Regions from separate parts of the Enterobacter sp. I4 genome, predicted to be linked through region 2. Evidence: riboswitches for the same ligand, from Rfam matches in the RefSeq annotation. Region 2 holds a riboswitch; each other region holds the start of a gene.

Region 1 (3,506 bases), on a different contig from region 2:
GAAAAATCTGCTGCCCGGCACGGCGCTGCGCCGCTCTGAAACCCACATGGCCCGGCAGATATTCAGCGGCCTGACGAAAATAAATGAGGAAAATGGGGAACTGGAAGCGGATATTGCCCACCACTGGCAACAGCTGTCCCCGCTGCACTGGCGCTTCTTTTTACGCCCCGGGATCCACTTCCACCACGGACGCGAGCTGGAGATGCGGGACGTCATCGGCTCCCTGGAGCGGGCCCGCACGCTCCCGCTCTATTCGCATATCGCGCGGATCCACTCCCCGACGGCCTGGACGCTGGACATTGAGCTGTCGCAGCCGGACAAATGGCTTCCGTGGCTGCTGGGCTATGTGCCCTCGATGATCCTGCCCGGCGAGTGGGGATCGCTCAACAATTTTGCCAGCCTGCCGATCGGTACGGGCCCCTACTCCGTTTCGCGCAATAACAATAATCAGCTCAAGATCCGCGCCTTTGATGACTATTTTGGCTATCGGGCGCTGATTGACGAAGTTAACGTCTGGGTATTACCGGATCTCAACGAGGAGCTGAGCGCAGGCCTGACGCTGGAAGGGCCAACAACAAGCGAAAAGGCTTTCGAAAGTCGCCTGGAAGAGGGGTGTTATTACCTGCTCTTTGATAGCCGCAGCCATCGCGGCGCAAACCACGACGTTCGCAAGTGGATCAGCCATATTCTCGCCCCTGCTAACCTGATTTATCACGCAGAGGAGCAATACCAGACGTGGTGGTTCCCGGCCTATGGCCTGCTCCCGCGCTGGCACCATGCTCAGCCGGTACGCAGTGAAAAACCTGCCGGGCTTGAGACCATCACCCTCAGCTACTACCGCGATCACATTGAGCACCGGTTTATCGCAAGGATCATGAGTAAGCTGCTGGCGGCCGAGGGCGTGACGCTGGCGATACAGGAAGTGGACTATGATGAATGGCACCGCGGTGACGTCGTCAGCGATATCTGGCTCAACAGCGCAAACTTCACGCTGCCGCTTGATTTCTCACTCTTTTCTCACCTGTATGAAGTGCCGCTCATTCAGCACTGCATCAACCGGGACTGGCAGCAGGACGCCGCGCGGTGGCGGGCAGGAGAAATGGATCTGGCCGCCTGGTGTCAGGAGCTGTTGGCCAGGCAGACGATCGTACCGCTGATCCACCACTGGCTGCTGATCCAGGGGCAGCGCAGCATGCGCGGCCTGCGGATGAATACCCTGGGCTGGTTTGATTTTAAATCCGCCTGGTTTGCGCCGCCGGAGCCATAACGCTTTCGTAATATTCACCAAATCATTACAATAGCGCCGTTCTCAACGGGGTGCTGCATCACTGATGTGCGCTGAGATAATACCCGTCGAACCTGATCCGGATAACGCCGGCGAAGGGATTTGAGGCTGTCTCTCAAAATCCTTTGCCACTCAACCCTGAGGTGCAAAGTGTTAAAAAACGTTCTTCCTCTGCTGGCGCTGTTTGCGCTGCCTGTTTTTGCCAAGCCCGTGCTCACGGTTTACACCTATGACTCTTTCTCCGCCGACTGGGGCCCCGGCCCGGCGGTAAAAAAAGCCTTTGAGGCCGACTGCGGCTGCGAGCTGAAGTTCGTGGCGCTGGAAGATGGCGTGTCGCTGCTTAACCGTCTGCGCATGGAAGGGAAAAACAGCAAAGCCGACGTGGTGCTCGGGCTGGATAACAACCTGCTGGAAGCCGCCACGCAAACCCGATTGTTTGCTAAAAGCGGCGTTGCGGCAGAGGCCGTTAAGGTGCCTGGCGGCTGGAAAAACGAGACTTTCGTTCCCTTTGATTACGGGTACTTTGCTTTCGTCTACGACAAAAACAAGCTGAAAAACCCGCCGAAAAGCCTGAAAGAGCTGGTCGAAAGCGACCAGAAATGGCGCGTGATTTATGAAGATCCGCGAACCAGCACCCCGGGCCTTGGCCTGCTGCTGTGGATGCAAAAGGTCTATGGGGATAAAACGGCGGAAGCGTGGCAGAAACTGGCCGCCAAAACCGTGACAGTCACCAAAGGCTGGAGCGAGGCCTACGGCCTGTTCCTGAAAGGGGAAAGCGATCTTGTACTGAGCTACACCACCTCCCCGGCCTACCACATTATTGCCGAGAAGAAAGACAATTACGCTGCCGCGAACTTTGCTGAAGGGCATTATCTGCAGGTGGAAGTGGCGGCGCGCACCGCCGCCAGCAAACAGCCGGAGCTGGCCGAAAAATTCCTGAAATTTATGGTCTCACCGGCATTCCAGAACGCCATTCCGACAGGCAACTGGATGTACCCGGTGACTGACGTTGCGCTGCCGGCGGGCTTTGAGAAGCTGAGCAAACCGCAAACCTCGCTGGAGTTTACGCCGCAGCAGGTTGCTGCCCAGCGCGCCGCATGGATAAGTGAATGGCAACGCGCCGTCAGCCGCTGATCCCCGGCTGGTTACTCCCGGGGCTGCTCGCCGCCATGCTGATGGTGGCGGTCAGCCTGGGCGCATTCCTTGCGCTGTGGTTTAACGCGCCGGAGAGCGATCTGCTCGCGCTCTGGCACGACGGCTATCTCTGGCACGTTATCCGCTTCTCCTTCTGGCAGGCGTTTCTCTCCGCGCTGCTGTCGACGATCCCGGCAATTTTTCTCGCGCGCGCCCTGTATCGACGGCGTTTTCCCGGCAGGCAGGCCCTGCTGCGCCTGTGCGCCATGACGCTGATCCTCCCCGTGCTGGTCGCGGTGTTTGGCATCCTGAGCGTATACGGCAGGCAGGGCTGGCTGGCATCCCTGTTCAGCCTGCTTGGCCTGGAGTGGACCTTCTCTCCCTACGGGCTGCAGGGCATTCTGCTGGCGCACGTTTTCTTCAACATGCCGATGGCAACGCGCCTCTTTTTGCAGGCCCTGGAAAACATTCCCGGCGAGCAGCGCCAGATTGCCGCCCAGCTCGGCATGCGCGGCTGGTCGTTCTTCCGCTTTGTCGAATGGCCCTGGCTGCGACGCCAGATTGCCCCGGTTGCCGCGCTAATCTTTATGCTCTGCTTCGCCAGCTTTGCGACCGTGCTCTCTCTCGGCGGCGGGCCGCAGGCCACCACGATTGAGCTGGCTATCTATCAGGCGTTAAGTTACGACTACGATCCTGGCCGCGCCGCGCTGCTGGCCCTCGTACAGATGATTTGCTGTCTGGCGCTGGTGTTATTGAGCCAGCGTCTGAGCAAAGCGATCCCCGCAGGAAGCAATAATATTACCGGCTGGCGCGATCCGCAGGACAGCCTGCACAGCCGCATCACGGATGTGATGCTGATCGCACTGGCCCTCCTGCTTCTGCTCCCGCCGCTGCTGGCCGTCATCTTTGATGGGCTGAATAGCAATGTGCTTTCGGTATTGCAACAGCCTGTCCTGTGGCAGGCTACGTGGACCTCGTTGCGCATCGCGCTGGCAGCCGGGCTGGTCTGCGTGCTCCTGACCATGATGCTGCTCTGGAGCAGCCGCGAGCTTTACGCGCGCCATGCCCGCAAGGCCGGACACGCGCT
Region 2 (3,506 bases):
CGGCGATTTTGTAGGTAATCAGCCCCTGCTTTACGTCCTCTTTGTTGGGCAGGCCGAGGTGCTCTTTCGGCGTAACGTAGCAGAGCATGGCGCAGCCGAACCAGCCGATCATCGCCGCGCCAATCCCTGAAGTGAAGTGGTCATAGCCCGGCGCAATATCGGTGGTCAGCGGCCCCAGGGTGTAGAACGGCGCTTCGTGGCAGTGCTCCAGCTCTTCGGTCATGTTGCGGCGGATCATCTGCATCGGCACGTGTCCCGGGCCTTCAATCATCACCTGCACGTCATATTCCCAGGCGATTTTGGTCAGCTCGCCCAGCGTATGCAGCTCGGCAAACTGCGCTTCGTCGTTGGCATCGCGGATGGAGCCCGGACGCAGGCCGTCGCCCAGCGAAAGCGAAACGTCATAGGCGGCGCAGATTTCGCAGATCTCGCGGAAATGTTCGTAGAGGAAGTTTTCCTGATGATGGGACAGGCACCACTTCGCCATAATCGAACCGCCGCGCGAGACGATGCCGGTCAGACGTTTCGCCGTCATCGGCACGTAGCGCAGCAGCACGCCGGCGTGGATGGTGAAGTAGTCCACGCCCTGTTCCGCCTGCTCCAGCAGCGTATCGCGGAACGCTTCCCAGGTAAGGTTTTCCGCAATGCCGTTCACTTTTTCCAGCGCCTGATAAATCGGGACGGTGCCAATCGGCACCGGGCTGTTGCGCAGGATCCACTCGCGAGTTTCGTGAATATAGCGGCCGGTGGAAAGATCCATCACCGTGTCCGCTCCCCAGCGCGTTGACCAGACCAGCTTTTCCACCTCTTCTTCGATAGAGGACGTTACCGCCGAGTTGCCGATGTTGGCGTTGACCTTCACCAGGAAGTTGCGGCCGATAATCATCGGCTCGGATTCCGGGTGGTTAATGTTGGCGGGGATTATCGCGCGGCCTGCGGCCACTTCGTCACGCACAAACTCCGGCGTGATGTTCTCCGGCAGGCGTGCGCCAAACCCTTCGCCCGGGTGCTGGTGGCGCAGGACTTCGCTGCGGATGCGCTCGCGCCCCATATTTTCGCGAATGGCGATGAACTCCATCTCCGGCGTGACGATCCCCTGGCGCGCGTAGTGCAGCTGGGTCACGCATTTGCCCGCTTTGGCGCGTTTTGGCGTCAGCAGGCCGGTGAAGCGCAGCTCGTCCAGGCCGTCGTCGGCCAGGCGCTCGTTAGTGTACGCTGAGCTGCGCACGCTCAGTTCCTCGCAGTCGTTACGCGCGTCAATCCACGGCTGTCGCAGCTTCGCCAGACCCTGCTGCACGTTGATAGCAACAGAAGGATCGCCGTACGGGCCGGAGGTGTCGTACACCGGCACGGCTTCGTTGTCTTCAAACTGCGGATTCTCTTTGCTGCCGCCGATAAGCGTCGGGCTAAGCTGGATTTCGCGCATCGGCACGCGGATATCGGCCTGCGAGCCGGAAATGTAGATGCGTTTAGAGTTCGGGAAAGCGGTGCCTTCCAGGGTGTCGATGAAGCGTTGGGCGTGTTCGCGCTGTTCGCGGCGGGTCAGTTTTGTTGTAGACATAGCTCATTCCAAAAGTGAAGGACATGGCTTGTCAGACGACGGATGAAGCAAGAGAAGATCGCCTTTGGGGCGATACAACAGCAGCATGACTCTTGTTCCCTTCGCAGGTATTAACCTGATCAGGTTCCGCGGATCCCGAATTAACGGTCTCAGCCCGTGCTTTCACACTGGGCACTCCGACAAGAAAAATCCCCCTCCACAGAGGGGCGACTGGTTGTAAATTACTCGTTAACGATTAATAACTCAAGCGGGACGCACGACGTTATCGTTGCTGCTGACAAACAGGTTGTTATCCAGCACGAGGGCAATGAGCTTGTCTTCCAGCGTGAACCGCTCTTCCAGCGCTTCGCCGAGGTCGGACAGCGCCTGCTGAAACTCAAGATAATTATCGTGATCGATAGCGTTTTCGAGCGTTGAATCGTAGTACTCCATTATCTGCTGGGTATTGGCCTCCAGCGGTGGATAGAGTTTTGTTGCGGCTAAAAACGGGCTTGTGCCTTCCATTTCGCGGATAATGCGTTCATAAATGTTGAAATGGCCGTTGGAGAGGTAGTCGACCAGGCGCTGACAAAAGTCATCCAGCGCCTTTTCATTCAGCCGCATAAAGGATTCTTTGCCAGGCTTAAGACCGACCAGATTGTAATACGCCACGAGTAGATGCTTGCGCACATGTAGCCAGCGATCCACCAGGTTGTTACTTCCTCCAACGCGCTCAGTCAGGCTTTCCAGCTGGTTTAACATGGTCGACTCCACAAGGTTTAGAATGGGATCTACTTATCCAAAATGTAACCACAATGCTAACAACATGTCAGTGAAGCGAAGGTAGTGCAATAGATATGGATCGTATTATTGAAAAATCAGATCTGGGTTGGTGGATCGTCAGCCACGAACAGAAATTATGGCTGCCCGGTGGAGAATTACCCTACGGTACGGCGGAAACGTTCGATCTTGTGGGGCAACCCGCGCTGAAGATCGGCGAGTGGCAGGGCGAATCCGTGTGGTTGATCCAACAGGCGCGCCGTCAGGATATGGGATCCGTTCGCCAGGTGCTGGATCTGGATGTTGGCCTGTTCCAGCTGGCGGGGCGCGGCGTGCAGCTGGCGGAGTTCTACCGCTCGCACAAATTCTGCGGCTACTGCGGCCACACCATGCACCCGAGCAAAACCGAGTGGGCGATGCTCTGCGGCCACTGCCGGGAACGCTACTACCCGCAAATCGCACCGTGCATCATCGTCGCCATCCGGCGTGACGATTCCATTCTGCTGGCGCAGCACACTCGTCATCGTAACGGCATTCATACCGTCCTCGCCGGCTTCGTCGAAGTGGGTGAAACGCTGGAGCAGGCGGTGGCGCGGGAGGTGATGGAGGAGAGCGGCATTAAGGTGAAAAATCTGCGCTACGTGACCTCCCAGCCGTGGCCGTTCCCGATGTCGCTGATGACGGCGTTTATGGCGGACTACGACAGCGGCGAGATTGTTATCGACCAGAAAGAGCTGCTTGAGGCGAACTGGTATCGCTACGACGATTTACCTCTGCTGCCCCCGCCGGGAACCGTGGCGCGCCGCCTGATAGAAGATACTGTGGCAATGTGTCGGGCCGAGTATGAGTAGTGTTACACTGACGGACTGACGCAATAAGGAACTGCAAAATGACCGAACTGAAGAACGATCGTTATCTGCGTGCGCTGCTGCGCCAGCCCGTTGATGTCACCCCGGTGTGGATGATGCGCCAGGCGGGACGCTATCTGCCAGAATATAAAGCCACGCGCGCGCAGGCGGGCGATTTTATGTCGCTGTGCAAAAACGCCGAGCTGGCCTGCGAAGTGACGCTCCAGCCGCTGCGCCGCTTCCCGCTCGATGCCGCCATTCTCTTTTCGGACATTCTTACCATTCCGGACGCGATGGGCCTTGGACTCTATTTTGAAACCGGCGAAGGTCCGCGCTTC
Region 3 (3,506 bases), 1.4 Mb from region 2:
TGGAAATGGTGAACCGGACCAATACCGTGACCCACTTCCAGAGAATCCGCTTTTGCCAGCGCGCCGGAGAGCCATACCTTGGCTTCCTGCACCGCACCCGCCCAGTCATTGTGGCGCGGACGCAGCGCCGCCAGCGCCGCAGAGAGCGTGCAGCCCGTTCCGTGGGTGTTTTTGGTCTGTACCCGCGGTGCGGTGAAGCGCTGCGCGCCGTCGCGGGTGAAGAGCCAGTCCGGGCTTTCTGCGTCATCAAGATGGCCGCCCTTCATCAGCACCGCGCTACACCCCATCGCCAGCAGCGCGTTCCCCTGCTCTTTCATTTCGCGCTCGTTCCGGGCGTGTGGCGCATCCAGCAGCGCGGCGGCTTCAGGCAGGTTGGGCGTGATCAGGGCCACCTGCGGCAGCAGCTTTTTACGCAGCGTTTCGACGGCGGAGGCCGGGAGCAGCGGATCGCCGCTTTTTGCCAGCATCACGGTATCGAGCACCACGTTTTGTATCTGATAATGCCTGAGCCGTTCGGCGACCGCTTCAACGATATCGGCTTCTGCCAGCATGCCGATCTTGGTGGTATCGATGCGTACATCGCTGAATACCGAATCCAGCTGCGCGGCAACAAAATCAGGCTCAATGCGATAAACCGACTGCACGCCGCGCGTGTTTTGCGCCACCAGCGCGGTGATGACAGAGCAACCGTACGCGCCAAGAGCGGAGAAGGTTTTCAGGTCGGCCTGGATCCCTGCCCCGCCGCTTGGATCGGTACCCGCAATGGTGAGAGCATTAATACGTTTCATACCCGCTCCTCCAGCGCGTAGAGCGCGTCCAGAAAAGCAGCGGCAAAGCTTCCGGGGCCGCGGGTCTGGGATACGGCAATCGACCCCGCGCGCTTCATCCACCCGCAGGCCGCCGTCACGTTGTCGAGCCTGTCGCCCGGCAGCGAACAGCTGGCGGCAACGACCGCAGAGAGCGCGCAGCCCGTTCCCACCACGCGGGTCATCAGCGGATCGCCCCCCGTAACCGTGCGGATTCTCTGGCCGTCGGTAATGTGATCCACCTCTCCCGTCACCACCACTATGGCGCTGGTCTGGCGGGCCAGCGCCTGCGCAGCGGGCAACGCGCTCGCCGCGGTATCGGTAGTATCCACGCCGCGTCCTCCCGCGCTCATGCCGGTGAGGGCAAGTATTTCCGAGGCGTTACCGCGAATAGCCGCGGGTTTGAGAGAAAGTGCCTGGTGACAGAAGCGGGTACGGAACGTCAGGGCGCCTACCGCGACCGGATCCAGAGTCCAGGGTTTGCCTGCGGCCACCGCACTCTCTATGGCCCGGCGCATCGACTGGGCACGCGGGGCGGTAAGCGTGCCAACGTTGATTAACAGCGCGTCGGCAAGCGCGGCAAACTGTTCGGCTTCTTCAGCTTCGATCACCATCGCCGGCGATGCGCCAAGCGCCAGCAGAACGTTGGCGGTGAACGTCTGCACGACGTCGTTAGTCATACAGTGTGTGAGCGGGGAACGGGTTCGGAACTGATGTAAAACAGGTAGATCGAGCAGGTTAGTCTGCATGGTTTCGCTCCTGCCGTACGTGAAGAAGCGATGACCGGGAAGGCATCTGACTTCCCTACGCTGGCATTATCCAGATCAGGTAATACGGGTATTTCTCAGCCTTCACAAAGAAGGGCACCCCGAGTCATTTACAAAAAAAATCAAAAGCTTGCGATTAACGTCCCGTTAATCCCTGTTCTGGATCATGCCAGCGGGAAGCCAAAGACTCAACCCTAAAAATTCCTCTGTGTCCCAGCTTGTGTCTCACGTTGTGTCCCACAGATAAATGGCAGGCACAAAAAAACCGCCCATAAGGCGGCTTAAGGAAATTATTCAGTCATGATGATTTAAACCGCATACGTTTTCTTCATGCAGTCGAAGTGCTTTTGCCAATTCCAATTGAAATGCAAATGACAAGCGGGAACAGCTGATCTTGAGACCGTCAATAATGATGTGTGAATAGCCACGAATAATCTAGACACTTCCTAGTCGTTGATAATACTGGTTTTCATATTCTGCCGGTGACATCTGATTGCTCGAACCATGCCGACGCTTACTGTTATAAAACATTTCGATGTAATCAAAAATATCGCTGCGGGCTTCTTCCCACGTTCCGTAGATCTATTTCTTTATCCGCTCGCGTTTCAGTCACTGGAAAAAGCTTTCTGCAACCGCGTTATCGTGACAGTTACCGCGACGGCTCATACTCCCTTCCAGGCCGTGTGATTTCAGGAACGACTGCCACTCATAGCTTGTGTACTGACTGCCCTGGTCCGAGTGAGCCAGTACCGGTTTTTGCGGATTACGCCGCCATACAGCCATCATCATTGCGTTCAGGACAATGTCCTTTGTCATCCGGGATTGCATTGACCAGCCGATAATTTTGCGTGAGAACAGATCAACAACCACGGCAAGATACAGCCAGCCTTCGTGGATCCTGATGTAGGTGATGTCCGTTACCCAACGCTCATCCGGTGCTTCCGGGTTGAACTGTTTAATCTGTCCTGTCAGTCTCAGGTCTGCCTGATGGCGTTGTGAATGCGGCTGCTGAAGCCAGGCGTAAAACCCACTCGGATGAACATCCAGCACCCGGCAGAGCATACGAACAGGCAAGCAACTGGCGTTGTCACGGATAAAGGCGCACCTCAGTCGGACAGCTTTGCGAAGTACGCCGCGGCTTTTTTTAATATGTCCCGTTCGTCGGTAACCCGCTTCAGCTCTTTCTGGAGATGGCGGAGCTAGGCCTGAGCATCTGACTGTTCTTTATGAGTGGAAGAATCCGGACCGTACTTCGTTATCCAGGCGTAAAGGCTGCGAGTGGTGATATCGAGACGTGTTGCAACGCTGGAAAGAGAATGACCGCGATCTACAACCTGTTTGACTGCTTCAATTTTAAACTCTACGGGAAACGCTTAACGCTCATTGGCACCTCTCTTTAAGTCATCTTAAATGACTCTGAGGTGTCTGTTAAACCTGTGGCGATTCAATACTCATCCCCCGGGTACATATGCACTTTATCCACAAGTGATTATATATGGAAAAGCAACCGGATATCGGCTTCCAGTAAGTTTCGTCGGCTAAGGCCAGTTAAAGTCGAAAAGTCAAAAAACAACCTTAGCGTACAATAATTTTCGATCACCAAAGTGCCCCTAGGAAGCACGTACCTCACAAAGACTGTAAATAGTATCTCGTGATTCACGGGCTTTAGGCCATTAACTTTGTTAATTATTTCCTCTTTATTATCATATTAATTCATGTTGAATTTTTTTCATGTCTATTGGAAAAGAATTTATTTTTTCGAAATTTAGTTTTTAGTGTTACGTAAGACATACTAATCAGATGAAAAAACCGCTAGGAGTAGATGGCGGGTAACACATGCAGAAATTATCTCACCCAAAGTGTAAATTAATTGTGATTGACATGTTTCTACCGATAACGATACATTCACAGAACTACGAATAATTCAGAGAAA

The links. Region 2 has a riboswitch for thiamine pyrophosphate ahead of thiC (phosphomethylpyrimidine synthase ThiC). Riboswitches for the same ligand answer to the same signal wherever they lie in the genome.
Region 1: another riboswitch for thiamine pyrophosphate. It lies ahead of thiB (thiamine ABC transporter substrate binding subunit); the one in region 2 lies ahead of thiC (phosphomethylpyrimidine synthase ThiC).
Region 3: another riboswitch for thiamine pyrophosphate. It lies ahead of thiM (hydroxyethylthiazole kinase); the one in region 2 lies ahead of thiC (phosphomethylpyrimidine synthase ThiC).

What each region holds. Positions count from the first base shown of each region.
Region 1 is NZ_JALBUO010000002.1:402,016-405,521, forward strand. Features, by position in the region: gene sgrR (HTH-type transcriptional regulator SgrR) at 1-1,267, shown strand, start outside; TPP riboswitch at 1,304-1,404, shown strand; gene thiB (thiamine ABC transporter substrate binding subunit) at 1,436-2,419, shown strand; gene thiP (thiamine/thiamine pyrophosphate ABC transporter permease ThiP) at 2,395-3,506, shown strand, end outside.
Region 2 is NZ_JALBUO010000001.1:87,942-91,447, forward strand. Features, by position in the region: gene thiC (phosphomethylpyrimidine synthase ThiC) at 1-1,561, opposite strand, end outside; TPP riboswitch at 1,641-1,750, opposite strand; gene rsd (sigma D regulator) at 1,805-2,302, opposite strand; gene nudC (NAD(+) diphosphatase) at 2,398-3,171, shown strand; gene hemE (uroporphyrinogen decarboxylase) at 3,210-3,506, shown strand, end outside.
Region 3 is NZ_JALBUO010000001.1:1,452,385-1,455,890, reverse strand. Features, by position in the region: gene thiD (bifunctional hydroxymethylpyrimidine kinase/phosphomethylpyrimidine kinase) at 1-788, opposite strand, end outside; gene thiM (hydroxyethylthiazole kinase) at 785-1,555, opposite strand; TPP riboswitch at 1,591-1,687, opposite strand; partial or broken gene MOQ06_RS06950 (IS3 family transposase) at 2,009-2,925, opposite strand.